DNA from 2 places in the Alteromonas sp. 5NS40-0096 genome. Region 1 is predicted to be linked to the other one. Evidence: riboswitches for the same ligand, from Rfam matches in the RefSeq annotation. Region 1 holds a riboswitch; the other holds the start of a gene.
What was found. Region 1 has a riboswitch for thiamine pyrophosphate ahead of thiC (phosphomethylpyrimidine synthase ThiC). Riboswitches for the same ligand answer to the same signal wherever they lie in the genome.
Positions count from the first base shown of each region.

Region 2: another riboswitch for thiamine pyrophosphate. It lies ahead of AC27G9_RS18760 (TonB-dependent receptor); the one in region 1 lies ahead of thiC (phosphomethylpyrimidine synthase ThiC).

Region 1 is NZ_BAAJLQ010000004.1:146,675-161,879, forward strand. Features, by position in the region: gene gspD (type II secretion system secretin GspD) at 1-531, opposite strand, end outside; gene gspC (type II secretion system protein GspC) at 586-1,515, opposite strand; gene hslR (ribosome-associated heat shock protein Hsp15) at 1,638-2,045, shown strand; gene hslO (Hsp33 family molecular chaperone HslO) at 2,060-2,953, shown strand; gene AC27G9_RS13280 (phosphoenolpyruvate carboxykinase) at 3,277-4,833, shown strand; gene envZ (two-component system sensor histidine kinase EnvZ) at 4,920-6,239, opposite strand; gene ompR (osmolarity response regulator transcription factor OmpR) at 6,257-6,982, opposite strand; gene AC27G9_RS13295 (ExeM/NucH family extracellular endonuclease) at 7,192-9,213, opposite strand; TPP riboswitch at 9,770-9,879, shown strand; gene thiC (phosphomethylpyrimidine synthase ThiC) at 9,976-11,913, shown strand; gene thiE (thiamine phosphate synthase) at 11,906-13,396, shown strand; gene AC27G9_RS13310 (HesA/MoeB/ThiF family protein) at 13,383-14,132, shown strand; gene thiS (sulfur carrier protein ThiS) at 14,129-14,329, shown strand; gene AC27G9_RS13320 (thiazole synthase) at 14,331-15,098, shown strand; gene thiH (2-iminoacetate synthase ThiH) at 15,095-15,205, shown strand, end outside.
Region 2 is NZ_BAAJLQ010000007.1:143,535-158,739, reverse strand. Features, by position in the region: gene AC27G9_RS18790 (MotA/TolQ/ExbB proton channel family protein) at 1-291, shown strand, start outside; gene AC27G9_RS18785 (ExbD/TolR family protein) at 303-701, shown strand; gene AC27G9_RS18780 (energy transducer TonB) at 703-1,314, shown strand; partial or broken gene AC27G9_RS18775 (tetratricopeptide repeat protein) at 1,317-2,587, shown strand; gene AC27G9_RS18770 (GNAT family N-acetyltransferase) at 2,663-4,735, opposite strand; gene AC27G9_RS18765 (acyl-CoA thioesterase) at 4,798-5,217, shown strand; TPP riboswitch at 5,286-5,384, shown strand; gene AC27G9_RS18760 (TonB-dependent receptor) at 5,439-7,496, shown strand; gene AC27G9_RS18755 (YkoF family thiamine/hydroxymethylpyrimidine-binding protein) at 7,506-7,772, shown strand; gene pnuC (nicotinamide riboside transporter PnuC) at 7,765-8,367, shown strand; gene AC27G9_RS18745 (phosphotransferase) at 8,351-9,178, shown strand; tRNA gene AC27G9_RS18740 (tRNA-Trp) at 9,257-9,333, shown strand; gene AC27G9_RS18735 (hypothetical protein) at 9,388-9,825, shown strand; gene rimI (ribosomal protein S18-alanine N-acetyltransferase) at 9,834-10,283, shown strand; gene prfC (peptide chain release factor 3) at 10,454-12,031, shown strand; gene argS (arginine--tRNA ligase) at 12,044-13,777, shown strand; gene AC27G9_RS18715 (VOC family protein) at 13,819-14,190, opposite strand; gene AC27G9_RS18710 (PAS domain S-box protein) at 14,257-15,205, opposite strand, start outside.

The DNA.
Region 1 (15,205 bases):
ACTCTTAATGATTTCTACTAAACGGTTAACTACCGCTGCACGACCGGTCAACATCATTACGTTTGAAGGGTCATGACTTACAACATTACCGCCGCCCGCTTGGTCATTGAGCTGACGAAGAATAGGCGCTAATTCTCTAACGGGTACGCTGTAGACTGGTACAACACGAGTGACCATTTCGTCGCCATTTAATTCAGCGCCGTCGACAACGGGAATATTTGACGTTTTGGCATCTTTTGATTTGACGATTTTCAATACACCGTTTGGCATATCGACTACCGCGTAATCATGAACCTGCAATACGCTCAAAAAGAATTGATAGTACTGATCTTCGGTCATCAAGTCATAGCTGCGAACACTGATTTTACCGCGAACATTCGGATCGATAATGATCGTTTTCTTTAGATTCTTACCAACCGTATTAATGAACTCAGTGATATCCGTGTCTTTGAAATTTGGCATGTATTCGGCAGCTGTCGCAGACACGCACATCATGGCCGCACAAGCAGCGGTGCAAATTCTGGACAACATGGATTGGCCTACTCGCCTCATAACTAGTTCTTCCTATTTTCTTATAATCTTTTATTACGACGATGGCATTTCAATTGAAATGCTTTCAACTTCACCATTGCGGGTCAGCGTGAGTTCGAGTGCTTCAGCACTGCGAAGTTCCTGCATGGCCTCCCGCATTTGTTGCGGATCCGTTAGGTCGAGCCCGTTTATCTGCGTTACAACGTCTCCTGTCTTAAGACCGGCAGATTGGAATAATGTTTTATCTTTTCCTGGTTTTACTTGATATCCCATCAAAGCACCGTCAGCGGTGTAGGGAGTAATTGATATGAAATCCAAGAAATTGGCAGGTTGGTTTCTCAATTTTGTTGTGGCATCAACGGCTTCTTGACTCAACCTACTCGGCTTGACCGCTGGGCTTTGACGCGGCGAGTTAACTTCGCGTTGCCTTGCCAGTCGTTGGCGATTGGCGTTGGCTTCTTTTAAATCCAAACCATCTAGCATGAGCGTTTCAAAGCGAGCCCCATTTTTAATAATGACTCGGTCAAATTGAACTTGGTCGAGAAAAGCGTTAGTACCTTCGAGCTTGTCCCCTACACCGTACGTTGCTTGTTGCCCACGATTCTCAATGATAGCCACCCCTTCTTTGGGGTTACTGCTCGATACCACACCAGACAAGACTAGGTTGAGTTTGGTTTCTGGCGCGTCGGTGAGTTCTTGTGGCGCGGCGATTTCGATTTGCTTATTCACTTCCCCGAATAGATTCAGCTGTTGTAATCGGGGAATGTTGACCCCATTGTTGGACGATCGCTGAGTCGATGAAGCGGTAATTGGTTTGCTGGCATTCGCAGATAGCGCTGGTTGCGGTATAATTCGCCAAACGGTTTGTGCGGCGAATGCAATAAGGTACAAACTCAAGACGACAACAATCGCCAAGTTTAATTGTTTTTGATGCTGAGAAACAAAATGTACCAGCGATTGTGAATTGATTTTATCGAGAGTCATGCTGCCATTGATGGTACTGCAATAAATGTGAACGTAAGGTTAACCGCACATGCGCCTGCTCATAATAGCCTAGGCAAGGTGAGGGTCTCAACACTAAAGCGAGCGAGTTACAAAATTATTACATGAACAAAGATAGACAAGATAAACCACAACAAGGGGTTCGTCTAGACAAATGGTTGTGGGCAGCGCGATTTTTTAAAACACGCTCGGTAGCCCGTGACATGGTTCAGTCCGGTAAGGTTCAGTACAACGGACAACGCGCCAAACCTGGCAAGTTGGTCGAGGTTGGGGCAGCCATTCGTATTCCTGCTGGCTGGGATGTGAAAGAAGTTGAAGTCCTTGAATTATGCGACAAGCGACAAGGTGCGGCGATCGCACAGACGTTTTATCGCGAGACCGCCCAAAGTGAGGCAAAACGCTTGGAAAACCAAGCGGCAAGAAAGCTACAAGCGTTTCACAGCCCCAAACCGGATGGCCGTCCAGACAAAAAGCAGCGCCGAGAAATTATTAAGATTAAGCACCAGGATTAATTGGAAACAGATAAATGACGACATTAGACCAACTACACCGTTATGTATTTAATGAAGCGAATGTGCGCGGTGAACTAGTAAGGCTTGATGAAAGTTTGCAAGCCATTTTGCAAAGTAATACCTACCCTAAACCCTTACAGTCTCTGCTAGCAGAACTTGCCACCGCGACCTGTTTGTTGGCTGCGACGATCAAGTTCACTGGTGAGATCAGTGTGCAAATTCAGGCAAAGGGGGCGATGAATTATGCCGTTATCAATGCTACCCATGATTTGACCATGCGTGGTGTGGCGCGTTGGGATGAGAGCTTGAGCAATTTGCCTGACACGTTCAGTGAACTGGTTTCTGAAGGTGTTTTGATTATTACTATCACGCCAGATGAAGGCGAGCGTTATCAAGGTATGGTTGCATTAGACAAGCCGTCGTTATCGGAATGTTTAGAAGGTTATTTCACACAGTCTGAGCAACTAGCGACTAAGGTTGTGATGTTTTCTGATATTGAAGACGTGGCAAGGGCAAAAGCGGCTGGGTTTTTACTACAGGTTTTACCAACTTCAGCAGAAGCCACAAGCCAAAACGACAATTTTGAGCATCTGGCAACGTTGACCGAAACTATGTCGGTTGAAGAAGTCTTAAGCTTACCGGTGGAAGATGTGCTCTATCGCCTCTACCATCAAGAGGACGTTGAGCTTTATCCCGCTGCCCCAGTGATTTTCAAATGTACTTGTTCTCGAGAAAAGTCTGCTCATGCATTGCGCAATGTAGAAAAAGAAGAATTACTAGCGATTGTTGCTGAAGATGGTGACATCAAAATGAATTGCCAATATTGCCATGCTGAATATCGATTTGATGCCATCGATGTTGAAGCGATTCACAGCGGGCATTTTGGTCATAATAGCAGCGCCCAGTAAGGTTTATAGTTTGATGGCGTGAAGGTATCGCTTTGTACCCCACGCCATTTTCACTTTTCTCAATCAGCTCCCCTTCCCCTCTTTTTACTCTGTTTTTGAAAGTTTTCAGTTAGATATACATATTCAAATGTTTGTTTTACCTATATATGTAGGTTAATTTCATTCGGTTTTTTTGTGTTTTTTTTTCACTCTTTCTGTAATTCGAACAAAAATAATAGCGATTATTTTCAACTTTGATGTTGTTCTATGCCTTAATTTATATACGATCCGCATTAGTTTCTAAAATTGTAAGTTAAACTGAAAAATTTCAATAAGGATTACAAATGACGGCTGCCGCAATCCCATCCGCCACCCACACACCGCTGGTTGATTTAACGACCGCAGAACTCATTGATATTGCAATTCAACGCGGTGAAGGCCGCATGGCAGCTAATGGTGCACTTGTCGTTGAGACAGGTAAGCGCACAGGCCGTTCACCCAATGATAGATTCATAGTGAAAGAAGCCTCCACGGCAGCGGATATCGATTGGGGTAAAGTAAATCGCCCTTTCGACGCTGAACAATTTGATGCACTCTGGAGTCGTGTGGAAGCGCACTTACAAGGCATCCCTCACTTTCTGTCGCACTTGCAAGTCGGCTCAGACTTACGTCACACCTTGCCAATCTCTGTTAGAACAGAAACTGCATGGCAAACCATATTTGCCCGTAACTTATTCATTTGCCCCCAAACTTGGAATGTGAACAATGCGCCGTCTTGGCAGATCTTAAATGTGCCAAGCTTTACCTGCGTTCCAGAGCGTGATGGTACCAATAGCGATGGTTGCGTCATCATTAACTTTGAACAACGCAAAGTACTCATCGCCGGCATGCGTTATGCGGGTGAAATGAAAAAAGCGATGTTCTCTGTACAAAACTTCTTGTTGCCAGCCAAATCTGTTTTGCCGATGCATTGTTCTGCCAATGTTGGTGAAGCGGGTGATGTAACGTTGTTTTTCGGTCTGTCGGGCACGGGCAAAACCACCTTGTCAGCTGATCCAAAGCGCTTTTTGATCGGCGATGACGAACACGGTTGGGCACCGGGTTCTGTCTTTAACTTAGAAGGTGGTTGTTACGCAAAATGTATCGATTTGTCGCAGAAAAACGAGCCAGTTATCTGGAATGCAATTAAGTTCGGTACCATTTTAGAAAACGTCGTACTTGATGAGAATCGCGTACCTGATTACACCGACGTGTCTTTGACACAGAATTCTCGAGCGGCGTATCCACTAGAACACATTGAAAAACGCATAGTGGATAACAAGGCAGGTGAACCCAAATCAGTTGTGTTCTTGACATGTGATGTCAGTGGGGTCTTGCCTCCGGTGTCAGTATTGTCCGAAGAAGCGGCGGCTTATCATTTCCTAAGTGGTTATACGGCAAAAGTAGGTTCGACAGAAATTGGCTCAACGTCTGACATAGAGTCGACTTTTTCTACGTGTTTTGGCGCGCCTTTCTTCCCGCGTCCGGCAGGGGTCTATGCTGAGTTGTTGATGAAACGCGTTCGCGAGTTCAATGCTAAAGTGTACTTAGTGAATACCGGATGGACTGGTGGTCCTTATGGCACTGGGAAGCGATTTGATATCCCTACTACTCGTGCAGTCATCGATGCTATCGTTAGCGGCCAATTGGCTGACGTTGAGACCAAACACATCGAAGGGTTGAATCTTGATGTACCAGTACAGGTGCCCGGTGTAGATGCAGATTTACTTGAGCCGATCAATACATGGAAAGATAAGGCCTTGTATCAAACTTACGCTGAAAAACTGATCGGTGAGTTCCAAGCTAACTTTGCGAAATACGATGTAAGTGAAGCGATTGTTAAGGCTGGGCCTGGCAACTAAACCTGTCATCATTGCAATATAAACAAAGCCACACTTGCTCCAGTGTGGCTTTTTTGTTTTTGATATTGGTGGCGAAATACCGTGGCTTACAGCCCTTTTAGTGGTAGTGAAAACTGAGCAATAAGGCCACCCTCTAGGTGATTACTCAGGTTAATTTCACCACCATGCATGCCGATGATTTTTTGCGTAATAGCGAGGCCAAGACCAGAGCCTAGGCTACCTCTGGCTTTATCGCCTTGGGTAAATGGCATGAAGACTTGGCTGATCTCGCTGTCTGGTATACCGGGACCAAAATCCCTAACTGAGCAAAAGATCCGTTTGTTTCTGGCATCAAATTGAGTGGTTATCTCAATTTTATTACTGCCATAACGAAAGGCATTTTCGATCAAATTATCCAGCACGCGTTTAATGGCGACTTTGCGAACGTTGATAGTTGGCAAGGTGTTGAGTTTGAGAATGATATCGTGAGATTCTTCCACTTGCCTCGAGTTGGCAAGGTCATTGATCAAATCGTTTAACTGAATCGGCTCTAATTTTTCACCGCGGTCTTGGCGAGCGTAATCGATAAATTGGTCGATGATTGCGTTCATGTCTTCAATATCATTAACGATACCGTCTTTAATCCAATCCTGCTCATCAGGTAACATTTCTGTTGCTAGGCGAATTCGCGTTAAAGGCGTCCGCAAATCATGGGATATACCTGCCGTCATCAAGGTTCGGTCTTTTTCCAATTGATTGATACCTTGATTCATACGGTTGAAAGCCCGAGTCACCGCTATCATTTCGCTACTACCTTCCAGCGACAATGGTGGCGGGTGTTGGCCTCGGCCAACCTGCAACGCCGCTCTTTGTAGGGCGATAAGGGGTTTGTTCAAGTGACGCACGAATAGCCATCCGCCAGCGACACTGAGTATGCCAATCACCATAAGATACATAGTGAGCGGAGAAATACTCGCTTCAGTTAGGCCTGATATCGGTATCGTAATCCACTGATCTGGGTGACTACTTAAATTAATCCAAACTAAGTAGGGCGACCCTTTGCGTTTGGTATTCGCCGGGCTTATCCTCACATCGACAGCGAGGTCGAGCTGCTCGGTTACCTGTGTGGAAATGAATTCATAATAGGTAGCATTGCTCAGCCCAAGTTGAGAGGCTTTGACGGATGGCACAATGGCGATACCGGTTTTTTGAAACAAGGTATCTTTTTCTTCGGGTGAAGCGGCAAGGATATCTTGGGCCATCAGGCTTTGTACCTGAGTTGCAAGCAAGCTATTGATTTGTTGGTAGCTCGGTCGAATAAAGTAGTAGGTAACCGACAAATACGAGACGACTTGGTTGATCAATAGCAGAACACCGATCAACAACACGGTTTGACCGAATGCACTCCTTGGTAAGATTCTTGTCATCGGATTAGGTTGGCCCGTTAGCCTTGTTTCTCGCCATCAGGTACAAATACATAGCCTAATCCCCACACGGTTTGTATGTATCTGGGGTTGGCTGGATCCACTTCGAGCATGCGTCTTAATCGCGATACTTGTACATCGATACTTCTCTCCAATGCACTGTAATCTCGACCGCGCGCTAAATTCATTAGCTTGTCACGCGAAAGTGGTTCTCGAGGGTGAGTGACTAGGGATTTCAGTACGGCAAATTCTCCGCTTGTCAGAGACATGGGCTCACCGTTGGCTGACATTTCTCGCGTGGCCAGATTCAAACGGTATTCTCCAAACTCCACGACCTGTTCTTCCATTGAGGGAGCGCCGGGTGCTTCTACGGTCTTACGACGCAGGACTGCCTTGGCGCGAGCCAATAATTCGCGGGGGTTGAATGGCTTGGGAAGATAGTCATCAGCGCCCATTTCTAAACCGATGATACGGTCAACTTCGTCACCTTTTGCTGTCAACATGATGATTGGCATGTCATTGTTTTTTTGGCGCAAACGACGACAAATTGACAAACCATCTTCGCCGGGAAGCATGAGATCAAGCACCATCAAATGAAAATTTTCTCTCTCTAAGAGTCGATCCATTTGTTCTGCGTTTGCCGCACTTCTGACCTGAAAGCCTTGCTCTACAAGGTAGCGTTCAAGCAAGCTGCGCAAGCGCATATCGTCATCGACAACGAGAATTTTTGACGTTTCCTGGCTCATAGGTGTATCCGTGTTTTTCTTTCACTATAGCGGTTCGTTTCAAAAGACTAAAGTGTAAATTTGCAGGGAACGCCTTGAGATTGTTACAAAGTTTTACTAGCGGTTGTACTTTATTCGGGTAAAAAAAAGCGCTCAAAGAGCGCTTTTTCGATGCTGCATACTACGCAGCGTTGAGTGGGTAATCCATTACCCTCTGCACTTGTCGCCGCCTACCGCTTAAATAGGCGACGATACACACACACTAGTGTCAACAGACCTGCGGCAAAGAAAAGCGTGCCGCCAAAGCGAGACGATGAGCTTGCAGGTGCTGATTGAATTTGGTTAAGCGGGGCATCATCCGCTCTTAGATTGAATGCCACTATCATGGGGTCGTGATCAGAACTGCGATAGGGACCGATATCGGCAAACTGATAACCTTTATCGCTGGGGTAATGTTCTAGCGCTTGGTTGTACTGTAACTGATAGGCTTCAACGGAATTAATATTCCAGTGTTTGGCATCGACGGCCTCTGCGACCAATGTATCCGTGACTAAAATATGGTCAAGACTGCCTACTTGCTCCGAGCCAGACCACCAATATGAAAAACCTTCGTCATCGTAGATTTCTGCCATGCTGTGGTAACCGAAACCTCGCTCTACTTCAATAGCTTGGCCTTCGTCTAACTCTGTGTTGACGGCGGTTTTAATCGCATAGCCACGCTTTTGTGGGGAGTAGTCGCTAAGTACGGCAAGTGGATCCTCTGCACTGTAGGCATTCAGGTCGCCAAGTATTACTAATCGTTTGGGCAGCTCCGCTTTTTCCAGCGCATGTCCGAGTTTAACCGCTGCCGAGACCCTAAGCGCATTACAGCGGCCTTGAATCTTATCGACCTCACTTATTGTGTCGGCACTGTCTTCGACACATCCGCTGCCTTTGGATTTAAAATGATTAACTGAAACGGCAAACTGTTGTCCAGACGCAGGGTGTGTAAACGTTTGAATAAGCGAGGGACGCATACCTTTAGTGCGGCCTTCGCTGACTTGTTGTCTGGGCATTTCGATGATTAATGGCGCACCATCTGGAGTCACGACGCTGGGCTTATACAGCACTCCAACCGTAATGGCATCAGTGCCGATAGGCAATCCATTCGTAGTACTGACGAATTCGTATTGTTGCGCTTTAGTGCGATCTTGGTTTAATGCGTCAACGAGTGTTTGAATCGCGCTGTGTTTATCAAAACCGTCATTTTCAACTTCCATTAAACCGATAACGTCGGTGTTAATGGCATTCAGTGCGTCGACGATTCGGGCTTGTTGTAGGGCAAAAGCCTCAGCCGATTTTGCGCCCCTATTGGCTTTGTAATCAAACGTAGTCGAACCATCACTAGTGATTTTTCCATTGAAGTAGTTCAAAACGTTAAAGGTGGCGATCGTCAAGTTTCCTTGCTCCACCGTTGGTTTGGACATTCTCGAGGAATCGACCTCAATGGCGGAAACTGGGTTGACGCGATATACACCTACCCCTTGATTTAAAGGGCCCGTAGCCGAAACGTGATCACCGATACGTATGGCTTTGGCATAGCTAAATTCCGGATAATAGCTCAGTGAAGATGGAAAGTGACTATTGTTGTCATCTTCGATTACCAGCAGGTTTTGCTTGGTTGCTTTTACCGCCTTATCGAAGGCCGAACTCAAAGGAACAGCAATATCACTCGGGGTTCTTTTAAAATCGTCACTGACGACAATATCACCATAACGCCACAAGTTAGCTGTGCTTGTTACTGTAGCTTTGGTGACTTTTACCAACATACCTTCAAGTGATTCGAGGCTTTTGTTAAATGGCAATTCAAGTGGTACGGCACTCAGCGGATCAGCCGCGCCGCAGTCAACCACTTCGCTGCCCTCGAGTTGGACAAGCGTGGTCATTTCAAAATTTTCGGAGACTTGGCCTACTACCCTGACATGGTTGCCTATTGGTAAGTCAGTTTGGCCTACGACAAACAGTGCTTCTGAAGACATTTGACGCTCATCGTGGTCAGCAGTTTCTTCTTGTACAAAGAATCCTGTGTCACGTTTGGCTGTGATCACCGCTTCAATGGCGTGCGTTTGACCTATCTCTGGTGAGGCATTTCCTGTGCCTTGAATGGTGCTAATAAGCGTCGCCGGTGATTGACATTGACCAATGTCTTCGGCCGATGCGGGTAAAATACTCGCCATCGTGCTTGCACTAATAATTGAAATAAGAAACTTCAAAACGACTCCATTGTTTATTCATCGCACGCTGTGTCAAAGAAAACCGTTACGACGCCGAGTACAGCTTGATGATTGGCCCTTTTTTAGTCGCCCCCGGACTGGATAAAAAGATCATCAAGTTAACGCGCTTATTATTAGTGTTGGTGCGCGAACACCGCACTTGGCGTCGTAACATGAGATATAGACTAAGCCCCAACGAATAACGCAGGAAGGATTTGAAGACATTCATTCTTATTTTACGTTATCCCATGAAAAACATAGGCTTAGCTGCCGTTAAATAAAGTTATTTTTTAACTTGAATCGAAAAATTCTAAATTATTCGTTCATTGAATAAGTCAAGAGGGGAGGTATTGGTGCCATTCTCGAAATGTTGAATATGTGTCACAAAATCGTCATTTTTCTGATCTTTATGTGACGTTAGCTAGCGGGTAAAAAGTGTGGTATTCAAAAATGATCACAAAAAATTCTTTCGTTTTAGAACAAGTTTCTCTACTCTAAATGGGCGTGTTAACGGTGTGCTGATGAGATAAGCACACTTGGTTAACCCACTCTATTTTTATTCTTGTCGGAGTGCTTCGCCATTGTATGGCAAGCTGAGACCGCGTTGCGGGATCCGTTGAACCTGATCAGGCTAATACCTGCGAAGGGAACAAGGTGCACAGTATCATTTTGCCCATTTTTCGATGGGTAAATGAGCTGTGTTCGTATTGTATTACAACACTCCTGACAAGCATTTTAACGCTAATTTTAAGGCAAAATGCTATGTCACAATCTAGACGTCAAAATCGCAATCAAGCCGAGTCTTTTCTCGCTGACTTGCAAGGTCAAACTTTTCCAAATTCGCGCCGCGTTTACATCAGTGGAAGCCATGACGGTGTCGCCGTTCCATTGCGGCAGATTCAATTGGCCGACTCCCTAGTGGGGGGTACCCAAGACAACCCCGTCTACCAAGCCAATGAACCCATTGGCGTGTATGACTCTAGTGGCCCTTACGGTGACCCCGATGCCAAAATCAATGTAAAAGCGGGTTTGCCTCCGATTCGAAAAGACTGGGTAGCGTCTAGGCAAGACACTGCAACCGTCGAACAACTCTCATCAGACTATGCCAAAGCACGCTTAGCCGATGATACGCTTAACAATTTGAGATTCGACCTCACTCGTCATGCGTTACGCGCTAAGCCAGGTAAAACTGTCACGCAATTGCATTACGCGCGACTCGGCATTATTACGCCAGAGATGGAATTCATCGCCATTCGGGAAAATATGGGTCGGGCAAGCGTTCAGGAAGAGATGATCGCCCAACAACACCCAGGTCAGAATTTTGGTGCTAATTTACCAGAGCAGATCACGGCAGAATTTGTGAGGCAAGAGGTAGCAGCAGGCCGGGCAATTATTCCTTGCAATATTAATCACCCCGAATCAGAGCCTATGATCATCGGCCGCAATTTCTTGGTCAAGGTCAATGCCAATATTGGTAACTCAGCGGTGACATCTTCTATTGAAGAAGAAGTCGAAAAACTGGTGTGGTCGACCCGTTGGGGAGCGGATACGGTGATGGATTTGTCTACTGGCCGTAACATTCACGAAACCCGTGAATGGATTATCCGCAATAGCCCCGTGCCTATCGGTACCGTGCCCTTGTATCAAGCCCTTGAGAAAGTCAACGGTATTGCTGAGAACTTGACTTGGGAAGTCATGAAAGACACCTTGCTAGAACAAGCGGAGCAGGGTGTTGACTATTTCACTATCCACGCGGGCGTATTGCTTCGATACGTCCCTATGACAGCTAAACGGGTAACCGGTATTGTGTCTCGCGGCGGTTCCATTATGGCTAAATGGTGCTTGAGCCATCACCAAGAAAATTTCTTGTATCAACGTTTCCGCGAGATATGTGAAATCTGTGCGGCATATGATGTATCACTGTCACTGGGCGATGGATTACGTCCTGGATCCATTGCTGACGCCAATGACGAAGCTCAATTTAGTGAACTGCGAACGTTAGGTGAATTGTGCCGAATCGCTTGGGAATATGACGTACAAGTGATGATCGAAGGGCCAGGTCACGTCCCAATGCATATGATCAAAGAAAACATGGATGAGCAACTTGAGCATTGCGACGAAGCACCGTTTTATACATTGGGCCCATTGACGACGGATATTGCGCCCGGCTACGACCATTTTACTTCCGGTATTGGCGCAGCGCTCATCGGCTGGTATGGCTGTGCCATGCTGTGTTATGTGACGCCCAAAGAACACCTTGGTTTGCCTAACAAAGAAGATGTAAAGCAGGGATTGATTACTTACAAAATTGCTGCCCATGCTGCTGACCTAGCTAAGGGACACCCCGGGGCGCAAATACGTGACAATGCTATGTCGAAAGCGCGTTTCGAATTTCGTTGGGAAGACCAATTCAACTTGGCATTAGATCCCGATACAGCAAGGCAATATCACGATGAAACCCTGCCTCAAGAATCAGGCAAAGTCGCTCATTTTTGCTCCATGTGTGGACCCAAGTTTTGCTCGATGAAGATATCTCAGGAAGTCCGAGATTTTGCGAGTGAGCAAGCGATTACCATAAAAACGGTGGATATGGACGGTAAACCTGCAGAAATTCAAGCGGGTTTTCAAGCGATGTCGGAAGCGTTTAAAGCCAAGGGTAGCGAGCTATATCACACTGCGGATTCACTCAAGAATGATTAGTCTTAAAAAGCCGATCGTCTGGGCGGTTGCAGGGTCTGATTGTAGCGGTGGTGCAGGTATTCAAGGCGATTGCCTCACCATTCAGGGCTTGGGCGGACACGCTTGTACTTTGATCACCGCGGTGACGGCGCAAAACTCAGTGAAGTTAAAACACGTTGGTGCACTGAGTGCGGCCGATCTCGCTGAGCAATGGAGTGCCCTTCAATCTGACATGGCACCCGATGCGATTAAAATTGGTATGTTGGCAAATGAAGAACAACTAGTCTTTATTGCCCAGCAAATTGCAAAAATGCGACTGTTAAACAGGTGCTTACAAGTCGTCTGGGATCCAGTGCTTAGTGCTAGTGTTGGCGGCTTGTTGTCGCCTTTTGGTGCCCAGCAACTTGCGTATCTTGCCCCTTATGTCGATGTGATCACGCCCAACATTGAAGAGTTGCAACGACTGACCAATATCCCAATACGCTGCGATAAAGACATTGATAGCGCCGTAGCATGTTTATTCGAGATGGGTTGTAAGGGGGTGTTAGTCAAAGGTGGACATCGTCATTGGGCAAATGAGATTGAAGACCGTTTGTATACTAAGCGACATTTTTACCGTTTTTCCTCAACACGCATAGATACCCAGCACGGCCATGGTACCGGGTGTTGTTTGAGCAGTGCGATGGCAGTGGCGTTAGCCAAGGGGTTTCCTACCGAAGATGCCGTATGTATTGCCAAAGCCTATGTGTTTCAGGGATTAAGAGCGGCATATCACGTTGGCCAGGGCAGTGGCCCTATTGCACATCTCGGCTGGCCGAGTGAGGTTCAAGATTTCCCAATGGTGACCAATGTCGTGCAGCCGCTACCTGCCGTGAATGCCGGTTTTGCTCCGCTCGTTGACCCAGATATCGGATTGTATCCAGTGGTGGACTCAGAACAGTGGGTGCGACGCTTACTGCAGTGTGGCGTAAAAACCGTGCAACTGAGAATCAAACATCAAATGAACGCCGACATTGAAGCGATGATTGAGCGAGTGGTGTTATTAGGTGAACAATTTCGGGCGCAAGTATTTATCAATGACCACTGGCAAGAGGCGATTAAGTATGGCGCGTATGGTGTGCATTTGGGGCAAGAAGACTTGGCGCAAGCTGATCTGGCAAAGATTCAGCAAGCGGGGATTCGCCTCGGTGTATCTACCCATGGATACACAGAAATACTTCGGGTCTTACCTTTATCTCCATCTTATATCGCGCTTGGCCATATTTTCCCAACCAAGACGAAGGATATGCCGTCTCAGCCACAAGGGATTGAAAAGTTAGGTTTGTACCAGAAGCTGATTGCGCATATTCCGACAGTTGCGATTGGAGGCATTAACCAAAACCGACTTGCGAGTGTTCAGCAACAAGGTGTGAGTGGTATTGCTATGGTTACTGCGATTACTGAATCACCGAATCCGGAGATGGCGGTGAGAGAGTTGATGGAGGCGATTGATGGAGACGTCTAGCTATTATCAACGGTATGGCCGACAACTTTTGCTTCCTCAGGTTGATGAAGCCGGCCAACAAGCCCTGTCGGAAGCGGCAGTCGCAATCATTGGTTTGGGCGGTCTGGGAAGCATCGCAGCGAGTTACTTGGTGGGCGCTGGTGTCGGGCATATTCGCATTGTTGATCACGATGAGGTGGCGCTCGGTAATCTACATCGCCAGACCATTTACCGCGAGTCTCAGATTGGTATGGCAAAAGTGGATGCGGCACTGGAGAACTTCTCGGCGCTAAATGACGATGTGAAGATAACGCCTTATCGACAAAAGCTCAGCGAAACCACTTGTCAAAGTGTCATCGAAGGCAATGACATCGTGCTCGATTGTACCGACAACCTCAGTAGCCGATGGGCGATTAATCACAGTTGTCACCAGCTACAACTCCCTTTACTCAGTGCCGCAGCTATCGGTTTAGAGGGGCAGTATTTACCTGTGTTACCAAGCCATAATTCGGGGTGTTATCAGTGCTTGTACGACACTGCGAAAGTGACAGATGCTGGATGCTTAGCGCAAGGTATTCTCGGTCCCGTGGTTGCAATGTTGGGGCTGATGCAAGCCTTAGACGCGCTCAAATATATTGTGGGAATCGGGAGCATAAGATGGGGACAGTTACACCGCTTTAATGCTATGACGAATCAATGGCAGTACCTAGCCGTTCCTCCCAACACCCAGTGTTTAACATGTGGAGATTTCCAATGAATATCTTTATTAACCAAGCCGCCGAAGAGGTCGACCAAGCTATTACGTTAGCGACTCTGCTTAAACTCAAAGCGATTGATTCTCGAACCGTAGCCGTGGCTGTGAATTACACGATCGTGACATCCTCACTCTGGCCTGAAGTGGTATTGAGCGAAAACGATGAAATCGACATTTTTAGTGTTGTTGCTGGAGGTTAGTATGTTGTCTATTGCAGAGAAAACGTTTCGCTCGCGTCTGTTTTCAGGCACTGGGAAATTTGCCTCAGGTGAGCATTTATCCGAGGCGATAGTGGCAGCTGACGCCGCAATGGTCACCATGGCGCTTAAACGACTCGACGTGACTCGGGAAGACGACCCGATATTGGCACCGCTGCGAAATCTGGATGTACAGTGGTTACCCAATACCTCTGGTGCACGAGATGCAAAAGAAGCGGTATACGCGGCTCACTTGGCGAGAGAGGCGTTGTCAACAAACTGGGTAAAACTCGAAATTCACCCAGATCAGCGCTACTTGCTGCCTGACCCGATAGAAACCTTGACTGCTGCTGAGCAGCTGGTCAAAGACGGATTCGTTGTGCTGCCTTATTGTTCTGCTGACCCTGTGTTGTGTAAACGACTTGAAGAAGTTGGGTGCGCAGCTGTCATGCCTCTAGGCGCACCAATAGGTTCTAACCGAGGTTTAGTGACACGGGATTTACTCAAGATTATCATCGAGCAGGCTCAGATACCTGTCATTATTGATGCGGGCATCGGTGCCCCCAGTCATGCCGCAGAAGCGATGGAAATGGGCGCAGATGCAGTGTTGGTGAATACCGCAATCGCGACGGCGAGTGATCCGGTACAAATGGCAAAAGCATTTAAACTTGCGGTAGAAGCTGGGCGCATGGCGTTTGAAGCTGGTCTAGCGACTACCCAGTATCAAGCTCAAGCAACGAGCCCGCTGACGGGCTTTTTGGAATCACTATGAGCTTTGATTCAAATCTTCGCACGCTTGATATGGCTGATCTGTCTTTGTCTATTAACAGCACCCGTGATAAGGATGTCGAAAGGGTACTTGGTAAACAAACATTGGAT
Region 2 (15,205 bases), on a different contig from region 1:
CAGGCATCTGATAATTTAGATGCGCGGATGCTCATCATTCGCACCTTGGTTGCAATGTGTCCTCTAATTGGTCTTCTTGGTACTGTTACCGGCATGATCAATGTATTCGAGACGATGGCAACACAGGGTACCAGTAACGCCCGTTTGATGGCCGCTGGTATCTCTATGGCAACTATCCCAACAATGGCGGGAATGGTTGCGGCTTTATCAGGGCTGTTCATCAGTTCTCGTCTTGAAGCCAAGGTGAAAATGGCGAAAGAAGGCTTGGTTGATAGCCTGCCACATCATTAGAGAGAGAGTTTATGTCTCGTAAAGTCAGAACCGAGCAAGAAGATGCTGCAGTAGATATGACACCGATGTTGGACATCGTGTTTATCATGCTTATCTTCTTCATCGTTACCACTGTTTTCGTTAAGGAAGCGGGTATCGAAGTGAATAAGCCTGACGCGAGCCGAGCCGTTCTTCATAAGAATGCCAACATTTTCATCGCTGTAACAGAAGATGGTGGTGTTTGGTTAGATAAGAAAGAAGTGGCTGTGGACAGCGTCAGGGCGAACATAGAACGACTTTTAGTTGAGCAACCGACTGACTACGTCATTATCCAAGCTGATATCAAAGCCAAGCATGGTCTTGTTATCAAAGTTATGGACCAGGTCAAAGCCGCTGGTGTTGATCGCGTTTCAGTAGCAGCGAGGGGTTAATATGGGTCGTTTTATTGTATCTTTATTATTAGGCGCGATTGCCGCTTTTGGTTTGTTCGTTGTTATGGCAAAGCTGATTGAAAACTCAGCTAGGCCAGCAGACGAAGTGCCAGAAGCACCAGTAATCGATATCGTGATGCAAGAGCCGGACGACGAAGTACAAACACGTACTCGTGTTCCGCCTCCGCCTCCACCTCCACCGCAGCAACCTCCTAAGGTGCAGCCGGTCGAGCCGGAAGCTGCAGAGCCAGATTCAGAAGGGTTTAGCATGAATATCCCTGCTGTAGATACTGGTGGTGTAGGTATCAATATCGGTGCTGTAGGCGCGATGCAACGCGATGGTGATGCAACACCAATCGTTCGTATCGACCCTAAATATCCGCCGCAGGCTGCCCGTGATGGAACCGAAGGTTGGGTAAGACTTCAGTTCACAATCAACGAGGTTGGTGGTGTTGAAGACATCGTTGTCCTTGACGCTAAACCAAAACGTATCTTCGACCGTGAAGCACGTCGTGCACTACGCAAGTGGAAGTACAAGCCGAAAATCGTTGATGGCAAGCCTGAAAAACAAACGAATATGTTCGTTCAACTAGACTTTAAATTGGAGCAATAATGATGATTAAATCTACATTTAGACATTCTGCTATTGCTCTTGTATTGTCAGCGGGTGCTGTGCTCAGCGCTCCTGCAGTACAAGCTCAGTCAAGCCAACCTGTAGTATGCCCTGGTTACGAAAAGGGTAAGACAACACTTGTTGGTGAGCGAACGGGTAAAAAAGTCCAGAAGGCGTTTGAAGCGTATAGCCAAGATTTGGTTGATGAAGCTTTGAACATTCTTTACGAAATTAACCCTAAGGATGATTTCGATAAAGCCTATGTAAACCGCTTTATTGGTAACTTACTTGCTGGTCAAGACGGTCAGGGAACCAAAGCACTTGGTTACTTGACGTCGTCTGTCGACAACAAAGTACTAAATGACCTTGAACATTCTCAAACACTCAAACTTGTGGGTGACTTGAGCATGCAAGAGAAGAAGTACAATGACGCGATTAAGTTCTACGAAAAGTGGATGGACTTTACACATGTAAAGAAGATGCGGACGTATACACGCGCATGGCTTCTGCATTTTATTCAGCTAAGCAGTTGGATAAGATGGTAGAACCAGCAAACAAAGCGATTGCACTTTATCCTGAACCAAAGAAAAACCCTTACGTTTTGAAGCTTCAGTCTTATTTCGAAAGAAAAATGTACAAAGAGACGATTGAAGTTGCAGAGGAACTCGTAACTGTATTCCCTGGTCAAGGCGAATGGTGGGTAAGACTAGGTTTCTTTTACATGCTAGTTGAAGACTATGGAAAAGCGTTAGGCACATTTGAGATTGCGTATGACCAAGGTTTCTTGAAAAAAGAAAGCGAGATTAAAACGCTAACTCAGCTATATGCAACTAATGGTATTCCATATAAAGCTGCTTCAATTTACCAGAAGTACCTAGACGAGGGCTTGTTTGAGAAAGATGATAAAAATTATTCATCTCTTGCGAACATGTACCACCAGTCTAAGGATTATAAAACAGCCGCTAAGTATTATGCTAAGGCTGCTGAGCTGACTTCTGATCCTGAGTACTTCCGTAAGCAAGGTGTACTTCTGCTAGTAGCAGAAGATTACAAAGGCGCAATTAAAGCATTGACTGCAGCAATTGAACGCGGCGCGGAAGATCAAGGTAAGATTCACTTCTCACTAATGGAAGCTAACTTCTACTTAGGTAACTTCAAAGAAGCATACCGCCATGTAGGGCTAGCTAAGAAGGACAAGACGATGCGTCGTAACGCAGTGGCTTGGGAACCCTACATTAAAGAGAAAGCGAAAAATCGCGGAATCAAAATCTAAATGAAAAACCCGTCGATAGACGGGTTTTTTTTGCCTTTTTTCCTAATCAGTTCATTGGTGTTTTAAAAAACATATCTACTGATTACTTCCTTGCAAGATACTTTCGGCGTATTGAGACAGCATCTCTTTCACTTGCACACTAAGGTTTTTAATCACCTCTTTTTTGCCAATCGCTGGGTTGCGATTAAGCAGTTCGCTAAGTCGATACTGGTACGCGACAAATTGGCGAAGAAGGTCAGGTAGGCGGCTGACTTCAATACTGTTGGCATGCACAAACCACTCAAGACTAAAGCCTAAATGAATCAGGTTTCGCTTGCCTAACAAAAATTGCTGTAGTCTTCTAGTCATGCATTTATTAACTGCATGTTGGGTTGTTATGGTCAATGTGTAGAAGTCATCAATTGTTCCCAGTTCGCCATCTAAGACGGCGAGTGAAGAGAGCCAGCTATAGTTGGCGTCTCCAGAAAACATTAAGGTACTAGAAGTACCGCTTGCATTATCAATTTTTTTACCCAACCTAACTGGCAAGAAACGATTGGATTCCCAAAATTGGCAAACTGAATCAGTGTGTGCAAACGATGTCGTTAGTAAAGTTACATTTTCAGCTTTTGCTTGTTCTCGAATGTAAGCTATCACTTTAGAGCCTAAGCCACGTCTTTGGATACTAGGGTGGATTGCAATCCGGTTGATACGCCATGAGGGTGTTATTGCCAGGACTGGGTCTGCACCGAGCATAGACAAGCTTTGTGCACCTAAGTGACCTCTGGGCCTTCTCATGCCGCTGGACACGTCGTCAGCTAAATCAGATAGTCTTTCACCACCTTCCTCTATTACAATGACCAAACCTAATAGCTTTTGGTTTTGTTTTGCTGCAAAAACGCGAATATCGGGGGCATTAACAATGCGAGCCAGGTCGTCGGGGCTAGTTTGATAGTGAGAAGAGGCAAGAAGGTGACACCATTGTCTGTCGGCTAACAGCGCTTTTTTCGTTAGTGTAACCAATTCGAGTGTGTCTTTATTGCTATGCTCAATGTGACTAAAGTGTGAGTTAATAGCAAATAGTGACTCGGTAAAGGGTTCCATCCAGTCATCTCGATGCCATCGAATCGGCGCTGCAAGAGACAGTTGTCTGGTGTCAGGAAATTGGCTAATCAAATCGGGTATAAACTTGAGTTGATAGCCCGCTCTGCTTCCTTCATAACCGTCTGTGGTCGTAGCGAGGATAAGTGAATTGTGAACATTTTTTAGCTTGTTTAAGACAATTAAGCTGTTGGCTGCAGCTTCATCCACTATGGTGATATTTGAAGACGTATATAAATTGGGGTTGTCATTTGCCAACCATTGGCAGATGGCACCCGTGCATTGGTGTACTGCTGAGTTAGCTTTGATATCGATACTCTGCTTTGCGAAATCAATACCTTTGAATATGCTGTCGACAGAACGCCTACTTATGCTAGTCAGGTTGATGTGATTACCACGGCTAAGCTGGTCGGCAATAAACAGACCGAGAAGTGTCGATTTACCTCGTCCTCTTTTGGCCGAGAGCAAAATGGGAGTGTTAGAGCAAGACTGTGTTAAGAGATCAAAGGCCTCTGCTTGATCTTGTGTCCTAAACACATCCCATCGGCGAGACTCAGTGTTCTCGGCGGTCGCCTCGGGCAATAAACCACTGCCATTGGCGTTGAAGTGCGCGACTTGAGCAGAATTTGCAAGCTTCTCAGCAATAAAACTATTGTAGAGAGATGCCTTAAACTCATGTCCGTGACTTAGCCAAGTAGCTTGAATCGGATCTAAATAGTCGGCCCAATTTGCTTTAGAGGGGGATAAGAGAACCAGTAAACCATTTTCTGGAATACAGCCGCAAAGCGCGAGAAATACATCAGGCTTAAAACCGCCAAAGGCATTGTAAATCACTAACGAGTAATCGTTCCCGAGGTAGGTTTGATAATGCTTATAATCGATGGCGCACTGAGGCGTATCCGCTGTTTGTCCTATCCAAACCGAGGCGCTATCTTCTGAAACGGTTTCCATAATCGAAAGGGCGTTGGCGTAACACTCCAATGGTTCGCCGTTTAGCCATAATAACTGTCGATGTGTGGGTGTTGTATTTCTGGCTTCCACCCAATTAAGCACATCATCGAAGGTCATTCTTGTCAATTTTCCGTATAATAGTATGTGAGAAGTGTAACGATTAACTATTAGGAATTCGAATGAGATTTTTGTCCCGCCGTCTTGTCATGCCAAATGACTTAAATTACGCCAATTCATTGTTTGGTGGGCGCGCACTTGAGTGGATAGATGAAGAGGCGGCTATCTACGCCATTTGCCAGTTGGAGACGAATTGCCTTGTAACCAAACACATCGGGGAAATCTCCTTTGAAAGTCCAGCGCTGCAAGGGGATATTGTTGAGTTTGGTTTAAAAACGAAGGCATTGGGGCGAACTTCAATTACTGTCTCATGTTTGGTAAGGAATAAAGCGACTAAGCGCACGATATGTTTTGCTGACGATATTGTATTCGTTAAAGTCGACCCGGATACTCGTAAACCGACACCTCATGGCAAAACCTTGGAGAGTCTGGAAGAACAAACTAACGAGGAATTGCGCAGCTTGAACTTAATCGAAGAGTAAAACAAAAAACATATAAATTAGTTCGTCATATTCTTGACGATTTCGGTAGTCTTGATAGACTCCGAGCCAATTAAACCAAGGGGTGCCGAAAGGCTGAGATTCACCTAGTGAGAACCCTTCAACCTGATCCGGATAATACCGGCGTAGGGATGGTGAATTGACAATCTACCACTACACCTGCCGTTAAGCCGGATCGATTGATCGAGAGACCAATAGATCCTATGAAACACACATACCTTTATTTAGCGCTCGCTGCTGCCTCAAATGCTGCGATGGCCGAAGATAGTGATATCGAACACATTGTTGTGACTAGCGACTTTCGCCAGGCTACAATCGATCAGTTGAGCGCGAGTGCGTCGATACTCGATGACGTCCGTCTTCAAAGTCGCCAAGCTGAGCATTTAGATTCGGTTCTTAGTATTGCTCCTAATGTCAATTTCGCCTCAGGTGCATCACGTGGACGTTTTGTACAAATACGCGGCATCGGCGAACGCAGCCAATTTGCGGAACCAATAAACCCCTCGGTAAGTTTGTTTGTTGATGATTTTGATTTTTCTGGCCTGGGTGCCTCGGGCTTGATATTTGACACTCAACAAGTCGAGGTATTTCGTGGACCTCAAGCTACTTTGTTTGGCACAGGTGCACTCGCTGGGGCAGTAAAAATTGCCTCTAACGGTTTGTCCAGCGATGCTAATGGGTATGCAGAAGTAAGAGCTGGCTCCCAAGACAGCTATCGCGTGGAGGCTGCCTATGGTAGTGAATTGAGCGATGGCGTGACTTACCGAGCGGCCTTCGTTCATAATCGCAGCGATGGCTTCATAGAGAATACCTTTTTAGGTCGTGACGACACCAGTAACATTGATGAGACTGCCGCAAAATTGTCTCTGGGTTTCGATTTGAGTGATGGTTCATCCTTAACGCTAAACTATCGTTGGTATGATATCGACAACGGTTACGATGACTTCTCACTCGATAACAATGGTCAAACCCTATCTGATGAGCCGGGATTTGACCGCCAAGAGACGCACGCTTTCGGCTTGAATCAAAAAATAGAATTCGATGCGGGCTTACTTACGCTTGTCGCTACCCATATGACTCATGATATTGGCTACGCCTATGATGAGGATTGGACATTTACTGGCTTCCACCCGTTCGGCTATACCTCATTTGATGCTTACTATCGAGATGTTGATACTACAATGGCTGAACTTCGTTTTGCGTCTTCAGAGCAGGCCAGTTTGCTCAATGGTGCGATGAGTTGGGTTGTTGGTGCACATATCAAATCCACAGACGAAGAACTACTGCGTCAATACACCTTTGCAGATAGTGACTTTGCAAGTACTTTCTCGCCAACTGCTATGTCGGTGTACTTGGAAACAACTACCGACCTCAGTGAGCAGTTATCACTTGTCGCAGGGGTGCGTGTTGAAAACTATGATTTTGACTACTCCGATAATTCCGGCTTAACACAGAGCAACGACGAAACCATGGTTGGCGGTAAACTCGCTCTGAATTATTTCGTTAATGACAGCTTGTGGTATGCGAGTATCTCTAGAGGATACAAAGGGCCGGGCTTTAATCCAGATGAGCGAGTCAGTCAGCAAAAACGTTTCTTCGACGCAGAGTTCGCTTGGAACTATGAGTTAGGCTATAAAGGGCAGTTATTCCATCCGTCGTTAACTTCACGTGTTGCGGTTTTTTACATGGACAGGAAAAACACTCAAGTTAGCGACTTTGATGTATTAGTCCGAGATGATGGTACACCTGACTTCATCGATGTAATCGATAATGCGGACCTCGGTGTCAATCAAGGGGTTGAAGCAGAGCTAGCGTGGCAGGCAACCGATAGCTGGAGAGTTAATCTCAATGTGGGCTACTTAGACGCCACTTTCGAAGGTTATGAAAGAGCTGACGGTTCTGTGGTGGAAGAGCAGAATCAAGCGCAGTCGCCAAACTACACAGCAAACCTATTTAGTGAGTTGTTGTTGACCGATAACCTCATGTGGCGAATTGATCTTGATGTAAAAGACGAGCATCGCTTTTCCGATGGCCACAATGAATTGTCACCATTTACTGCCTTAGTGAACTCACAGCTAGTGTGGTCACAAGATCAGTGGGAAGCGAGTTTATGGGTGAGAAATGCCTTTGACCGCGAATACTATGTCCGTGGTTTTGGTGGATTCAGCAACGACCCAAGAGACGAATACGCGTTTGTTGAACCCTATTTTCAATTGGGTGCTGAACGTCAGTTTGGCTTGACCGTTCGATATCAATACTAGGAGTATTATATGCAAGTCATGGTGGAAATCTCTTTGTACCCATTAGCCAACGATTTTATCCCAGCGATAAAATCCTTCATCGACCGCTTAAATACGTATGATGCATTGGATGTGTCAACTAACGCGACGAGCACGCACGTGACTGGCGAGTATCAAGAGGTGATCAGTATTCTCGGACAAGAAATGCAGCGGACTCATGAATCTGTGGGGCAAGCGATATTTGTCACTAAGTTCTTGAACTTTGATGCAATGCAAACTCGAGAGCAGCATGACTGACTTTGTCGAACAACTTGCGGCGACGTCACTCTTAGAGTGGCTCGCCGTACTATTTGCTATCGGCTACGTTTGGTTAGCTGCTAGACAAAACAACTGGTGTTGGAGTTGTGCTTTCCTCAGCACGAGTATTTACGTTTATCTTTTTTGGCAAGTCACCTTACCGTTTCAAGCTGCACTAAATGTGTTCTATATGATCATGGCAGTGTATGGGTATTGGCAATGGCGAAGGGGAGAGCAAAGTGATACTACTATGATTCGCTCTTTCCACTGGACTCATCATTTACTGTTGGTCGTTGCATTAGCGAGCTTGGGGTGGGCGCTATCGTATTTTGCGTCAAGTCAGTTTAATAGTGACTATTTATTGCTAGACGCGAGTTTACAGGTATTCAGTGTCGTCACAACGTTTATGGTGGCGCACAAAGTGCTAGAGAACTGGATTTACTGGTTTTTTATTAATATTGCTTCTGCATACTTGTATTTTCAATCTGGGTTAGCGCTATCTGCCTGTTTGTACATTGGTTATGTTGGCTTTTCGGTGTATGGTTACATTAAATGGCAACAAGAAAGGACGCGTAGCCTTGCAGTCACCCCCTAACAACATTATTGGTTTACTCACCGCCCCTTTGGGGTTGAGCCCTGATGCTAGACTCCAGTCTATTGGTGGAGGAGCTGTCAATAATGTGTATAAACTGATTGATGGTGATCGTTGCTATGCGGTCAAGTGGATTGGTGATGACTCATTCAGCGGTATCAATCGTATTCATCAGTACGCCTTGCAAGAGCAACTCGCGAGTCGAGGTCTTGCTCCCGACCCAATTTGGTTAGATGAGGAAGGGCGACTATGGGTGGAGTCGTGGCATGATAGCCCTCGAATGCAAAGTGAAATAGACATAGAGCTTTTGGCAACATGCCTTGCTCACATTCACGCCCAGCCAATTACTGGTAGGCCACTGGATTTGAGCGAACGTTGGCAACATTACTGTGAGTTTGCCCAACTTGAACGCGCCGACGAGCTATTCTCAAAAATTGCAGAGTATCGCCCAACACTGAGTCGTCTGTTGAATCAAGACCGTGATATATGCCTTTGTCACAATGACCTTTCTTTCGGGCATATTTTATCAAGTTCTCCATTTATCGTGGTGGATTGGGAATATGCGGCAATGGGGAATCGGTATTTTGATATCGTTGCGTGTTGCTTGATAAACGAACTCAACCCTGCGCAAGTTGAAACCTTAGAAGTGGCCTATGCTAAATTGGTGGGGATTCCGGAACAAGATGTGCGCCAAGGAACCAATGCATTTCAACCCATTGTTGAACTGACTTATACACTTTGGGCAAAAGCGTTAGAGGCAAATAATCGCGTTGAAAAAGCGCAAGATTCGAACGAAAATGAATCAATTGGTTAAAGCATGTGCAACTATTCAAGAGTTTACACAAAAGTGCTTTACCTTTAATTTGCGATACGTATAATGCAAATCCGCGTTAGGGGTGTAGTTCGAATTGGTAGAACAGCGGTCTCCAAAACCGATGGTTGGGGGTTCGAGTCCCTCCACCCCTGCCAAAACGCTTTCTTTTCAGGTAATATTTTCCATTACCACAGTTCACGAATTCTGTCATGACACTTTCTCAATCTAAAATCGCTGCACTTCAGCAAATGGGTATCATCGTGTGGCAAGATAAGTCTGCTACTGTTGAGCAATCCAATATTGAGCCTGAGAACCAGTCGCCAATGGCGCAACCGGCTAGAACGCGAAATCCTGCTCAAGGGTTGGCTAGCTTGCGCGCTGCACTTGGCAAAGAACAAGCGAAAACGAGCGATGTCAGTGAACCGATTGCAAAACCGGTCCCAATACCATTGCTTGAAAAAGCGAGTAAATCCAAATTATTCGACGATGTTTACATGGCGCTTGAAACCGTCATAGGTGCGGCTGCAAAACAGTTTCAGTGGGTGGAATCTGAGACAATCTCAGTTGCGAATCAACGCGTGCATTGTCCGGCTGATTTGACCCCTCAGCAAAAGCGCCAGCTTTGGCTAAATGTGAGTCAGTTATAGGCATGTCAATGACAACGTTGGTGTCGGGCACTCGCGAAGCTGAGCTAGCCTACGATATTCATAAAAATGCCCATATAAAACCCTGGTCTGCGTCTGCATTTGAAGACTGTTTTACCAAACCCTATGAAGCGTTTGTCCAGTGGCACGATGAAACCGTCGCTGGGTACGCGATACTGTTAATTGTCGTTGATGAAATGACGTTAATGGACATCGCCGTCGATGAATGTTCAAGGGGAAAAGGGATTGGCAGGGCGTTGTTGAAAACTGTCATCGAGCGAGCTCAAGCTTTATCCATTGCCAAAATTTGGTTAGAAGTGAGAGCGTCAAATCATATTGCGTTTAGTTTGTATGCTCGCCTTGGTTTTGAAGTCGTTGAAGTGCGAAAAGGTTACTATGACAGCACTGATGGTAAAGAAGATGCGAATATAATGTGTCTGGACTTGAGTTTGCAGAACTAGCTCATACGACCTATCAATTTGCAGCAGCAAGATCCCTTGTGCTTTTTCTGATTCTCCTGACTCAAATCCCGCAATTGTCTCTCTTCTTCATCTTGGTGTAATACTTGGTATTAGTCCCATAAGCAGGTACAATTCGCGCCCTTAATAACGTCTAAATTACTGAAAGATACATGTCTCTACCGCAAGAAATTAACAAGCGGCGCACGTTTGCGATCATTTCGCACCCGGATGCCGGTAAAACTACGATCACCGAAAAAGTATTACTGTACGGAAATGCGCTACAAACAGCGGGTACGGTTAAAGGTAAAAAGTCGGGCCAGCATGCCAAGTCTGACTGGATGGACATGGAAAAGGAACGCGGTATCTCGGTGACCACATCGGTGATGCAGTTTCCCTATGGCGACAACCTTGTTAATTTGCTTGATACGCCTGGGCACGAAGATTTCTCTGAAGATACCTACAGAACACTGACTGCAGTGGATTCGTGTTTAATGGTGATAGACGCGGCGAAAGGGGTAGAGGACCGAACTCGTAAATTGATGGAAGTCACCCGATTGCGTGATACGCCTATCGTCACTTTCATGAATAAATTAGACCGCGATATTCGCGACCCGATGGAATTGCTTGATGAAGTCGAGACGGAACTCAACATCATGTGTGCGCCTATTACTTGGCCCATCGGTTGTGGTAAAGAGTTTAAAGGTGTCTATCACTTACATCGTGATGAGACGATTCTCTATCAAACCGGCCAAGGGCATCACATTCAAGATGTGAGAATCATCAAAGGGCTAGACAATCCAGAATTAGACGAAGCAATAGGCAGTGGCTTGGTAGAGCAGCTACGTGAAGAGCTAGAGCTTGTTATGGGAGCATCTAACGAATTTGACCAAGAAATGTTTTTGGAAGGTGAGTTAACTCCAGTATTTTTCGGTACGGCTTTGGGTAACTTTGGTGTCGATCATATGCTTGATGGCCTCGTTGAGTGGGCGCCCGCTCCACAGGGCCGTGAGACTGAAAGCGGTCGAGTGGAAGCTGACCAAAAGGGGTTCAGTGGATTCGTCTTTAAGATTCAAGCGAACATGGACCCTAAACACCGTGACCGTATTGCGTTTTGTCGAATCGTTTCTGGTAAATACGAAAAAGGCATGAAGATGCGCCATTCTCGAATTGGCAAAGACATCCGTATCTCAGATGCATTGACGTTCCTTGCGGGGGATAGAGCCTTATTAGAAGAGGCCTATGCAGGTGACATTATTGGCTTGCACAATCACGGTACGATTCGAATAGGTGATACTTTTACCTCCGGTGAATCGTTTCGTTTCGCAGGGATCCCGAACTTTGCGCCTGAACTGTTTAAGCGCATTAGACTAAAAGATCCACTCAAACAAAAGCAATTGCTTAAAGGTTTGATTCAGCTATCAGAAGAAGGTGCTGTTCAAGTATTTAGGCCGCTCGCGAACAACGACCTTATCGTTGGGGCGGTAGGTGTGCTGCAGTTTGATGTGGTTGTCGCTCGTTTGAAGGCTGAGTACAACGTCGATGCTTTGTATGAACATGTCAATGTCGCAACGGCGCGCTGGGTCTACGGCGATGATAAGAAAATCGATGAATTTAGACGCAAAGCAGATGCAAACTTAGCATTGGATGGGGGCGACAATTTGACTTACATTGCGCCTACCATGGTCAATTTGCAACTGGCGCAAGAACGTTATCCCGATATTGAATTTACTAAAACGCGTGAACATTAAGATACAGCAATTATGAATATACACTCTCTATTAGTTAGTCGGTTCTCTCAAGCACTAGAAGAGATGGGCGTAACTGACGCGCCAGTTCCTGTCACGCGAAGCGCGCGTCCTGAGTTTGGCGAATATCAATTCAATGGTGCAATGGCGTTAGCAAAACAACTAAGGCAAAAACCTCGAGATATTGCTCAAACGATTTTATCAACGGTTAAGCTTGATGATGTTGCTACTAAGCTTGAAGTGGCGGGGCCGGGATTTATCAATATCCATTTGAGCAACGAATGGTTATCTGAACGGTGCAATCAAGCATTGAACGACAACCGTTTGGGCATTGCAAAAGCACCTGCTAAAACTGTAGTGGTGGACTACTCCTCTCCTAATTTGGCCAAAGAGATGCACGTTGGGCATCTGCGTACCACTATCATCGGTGACGCTGTGGTCAAAACCCTAGAATTTTTGGGGCACAATGTGATCAGACAAAATCACATGGGCGATTGGGGTACCCAATTTGGGATGTTGCTTGCACATTTGAGCGATAAGCTGGCTGAAAATGCAGTTGCGGAAACGGCATTGTCTGATTTAGAAGATTTCTATCGCGAAGCAAAAGTCCGATTTGATGAAGAAAACGGCTTTGCCGATCGCGCGCGAGAATATGTCGTAAAACTTCAAAGTGGTGATGAGCAATGTATGACGCTGTGGCATCAATTTATTGATGTGTCTATCGCCCATAGTGAAGAAGTGTACGACAAGTTGAACGTTAGCTTAACCCGTGAAGACATTAAAGGTGAGTCTGCTTATAACGACGATCTCGCTAATGTCGTAACTGATTTGAAGGCTGCGGGGCTTGCGGTTGAAGATCAAGGGGCGCAAGTCGTTTTTATTCCCGAATTGGCGGATAAGGAAGGCAACCCTGCGGTTTATATCGTACAGAAGTCAGGCGGTGGTTATTTATACGCGACAACCGATCTTGCGGCTATTCGCTACCGCAATAAAGTGTTAGGCGCAGATCGCACGCTAATTTTGACCGATGCACGGCAAGCGCTGCACTTTAAACAAACTGAAATCGTCGCGCGAAAAGCAGGCTTCATAGAAGAAAATCAAACCTATGAACACTGCCCATTTGGCATGATGCTGGGTAGTGATGGTAAGCCTTTTAAAACTCGTTCTGGCGGCACGGTTAAGTTGGTAGAGTTACTTGATGAGGCCGTCGAGAGAGCGGGTACACTGATTGCTGAGCGCAGTACTGATCTTGACGAAGCTGCGCGCAATCAGGTTGCTAAGACAGTGGGTATAGGCGCTGTTAAGTACGCCGATCTGAGCAAAAATCGCACCACAGACTATATGTTTAGTTGGGACAGTATGCTGAGTTTTGAAGGTAATACTGCACCATACTTACAATATGCCTACACTCGGATTCAAAGTATCTTTCGCAAGGCTGGCGTAGATGTGGCCCAGTTATCTAAGGCAATATCTCTTGACGCCGCACAAGAACACACGCTCGCTGTTCAGTTACTGCAATTTGAAGAAGTTGTCGGCGCTGTGTCTCGCGAAGGTACGCCACATGTACTGTGTTCTTATCTGTACGAACTTGCTAGTGCCTTTATGTCATTTTATGAAGCTTGCCCAATATTGAAGTCTGATGTTGAGCCTGCTGTGAAAGAAAGTCGATTAGCGTTGGCATCTCTTACGGCGAATGCACTAAAGCTGGGACTAGACCTACTTGGTATCGACACACTCGATAAAATGTAAAAAATAGCCCGCGAAAGCGGGCTTTTTTATGGCCATAAACACTATTGATCAAAATAGAAAAAATTTAACTTATTCCCGTCTAAATCACGAAAGTATGCCGCGTAAAAATTGTCTCCCCGAGGCCCTGGTTTACCTTCATCAGTGGCTCCTAAAGACATCGCTTTTTCGTAAAGGGCATCTACTTTTTCTTTGCTGTCTACTTGCAACGCGACCATCACACCATTGCCGATTGTTGCAGCTTGCCCATCAAATGGACGGGTAATAGAGATTGCCGGTTGATCCGGCGCGGTTGCCCAAGCAATGAAAGTATCATCCTCCATAAACCGTCCAGCATTTATTTCAGCAAGTAGTGCGTCGTAAAATGCAGCACCTGCGGCCAAATCGTTCGTTCCCAATGTTACATAGCCAATCATGAATCTTCCTCCTCGTGTAGGTGAAATTTTACTCTAGTCTATAGCTGTATAAATGTACAGTATTTTTTATTCTTCACTCATGTAGCTTGATAATTGGTCTACGTGATCTTTCGTTTCATCGATAAGTGAGCTAATTTCACCAGCAGATTCAGTCGTGCGTAGCGCAAGATTTCTTACCTCCTCTGCGACGACAGCAAAGCCTCTGCCTGCCTCACCTGCTCGCGCGGATTCTATGGCCGCATTCAGTGCCAGCAGGTTAGTTTGGTCGGAAATACCATTGATTGTTTGAATAATGCTGCCAATACGATCCAATACCTGTGACATTGCTCCGTGAGTTTTCGATATCACCGCATTTCTTTCAGACGCATCAGACCCATACAACAGTAACTTGTCGATATCCCCCTCTGAATTCACCACGACAGACAAGGCAACGTCTAACCTAACTTGTTGGTTTTGTGATACTTCAATAGTGAACTCTGTGCGAATGCTGCTTCCTTGGAGAAGTGTGTCCCAGTTTTCTGTCGATAAGTAGTTTCTCAACGATGGAATAACGCGTTTGAGTTCGTCAGTGTGGGTAGCATCAAATGAGGAGAGTGCCATGGCGTTGGCGGTTGTGAGCTCCCCTGTGGGAGAAAACTCCATAACAATATTACTTTGATTAATGGCTTCAAGCCTTACGTCATTTTCTAACGCTCTGCGCTTGGTTTCATCGATATTGGCTTGAATAGAGATAAATTTTACGACTTCTCCACTTTGGTTAAACACTGGGTTTATGGCAAGGCTAATCCAATATGGCTTGCCTTGTTTGTCATAGTTGAGAATTTCATCATAAAACGCTCTACGCTTTTGTAGATTATCGCGGATACGAGCAACGGTCTGAGGATCAGTATGCTTTCCTTGCAGCACGTTACCGGGTATTTTGCCGATGACCTCTTCTGGGGCAAAGCCTGTTAATCGACTAAATCCCGGATTGACGTATTCTATTTTTCCATTGGCACCTGTGATGATGACCGAG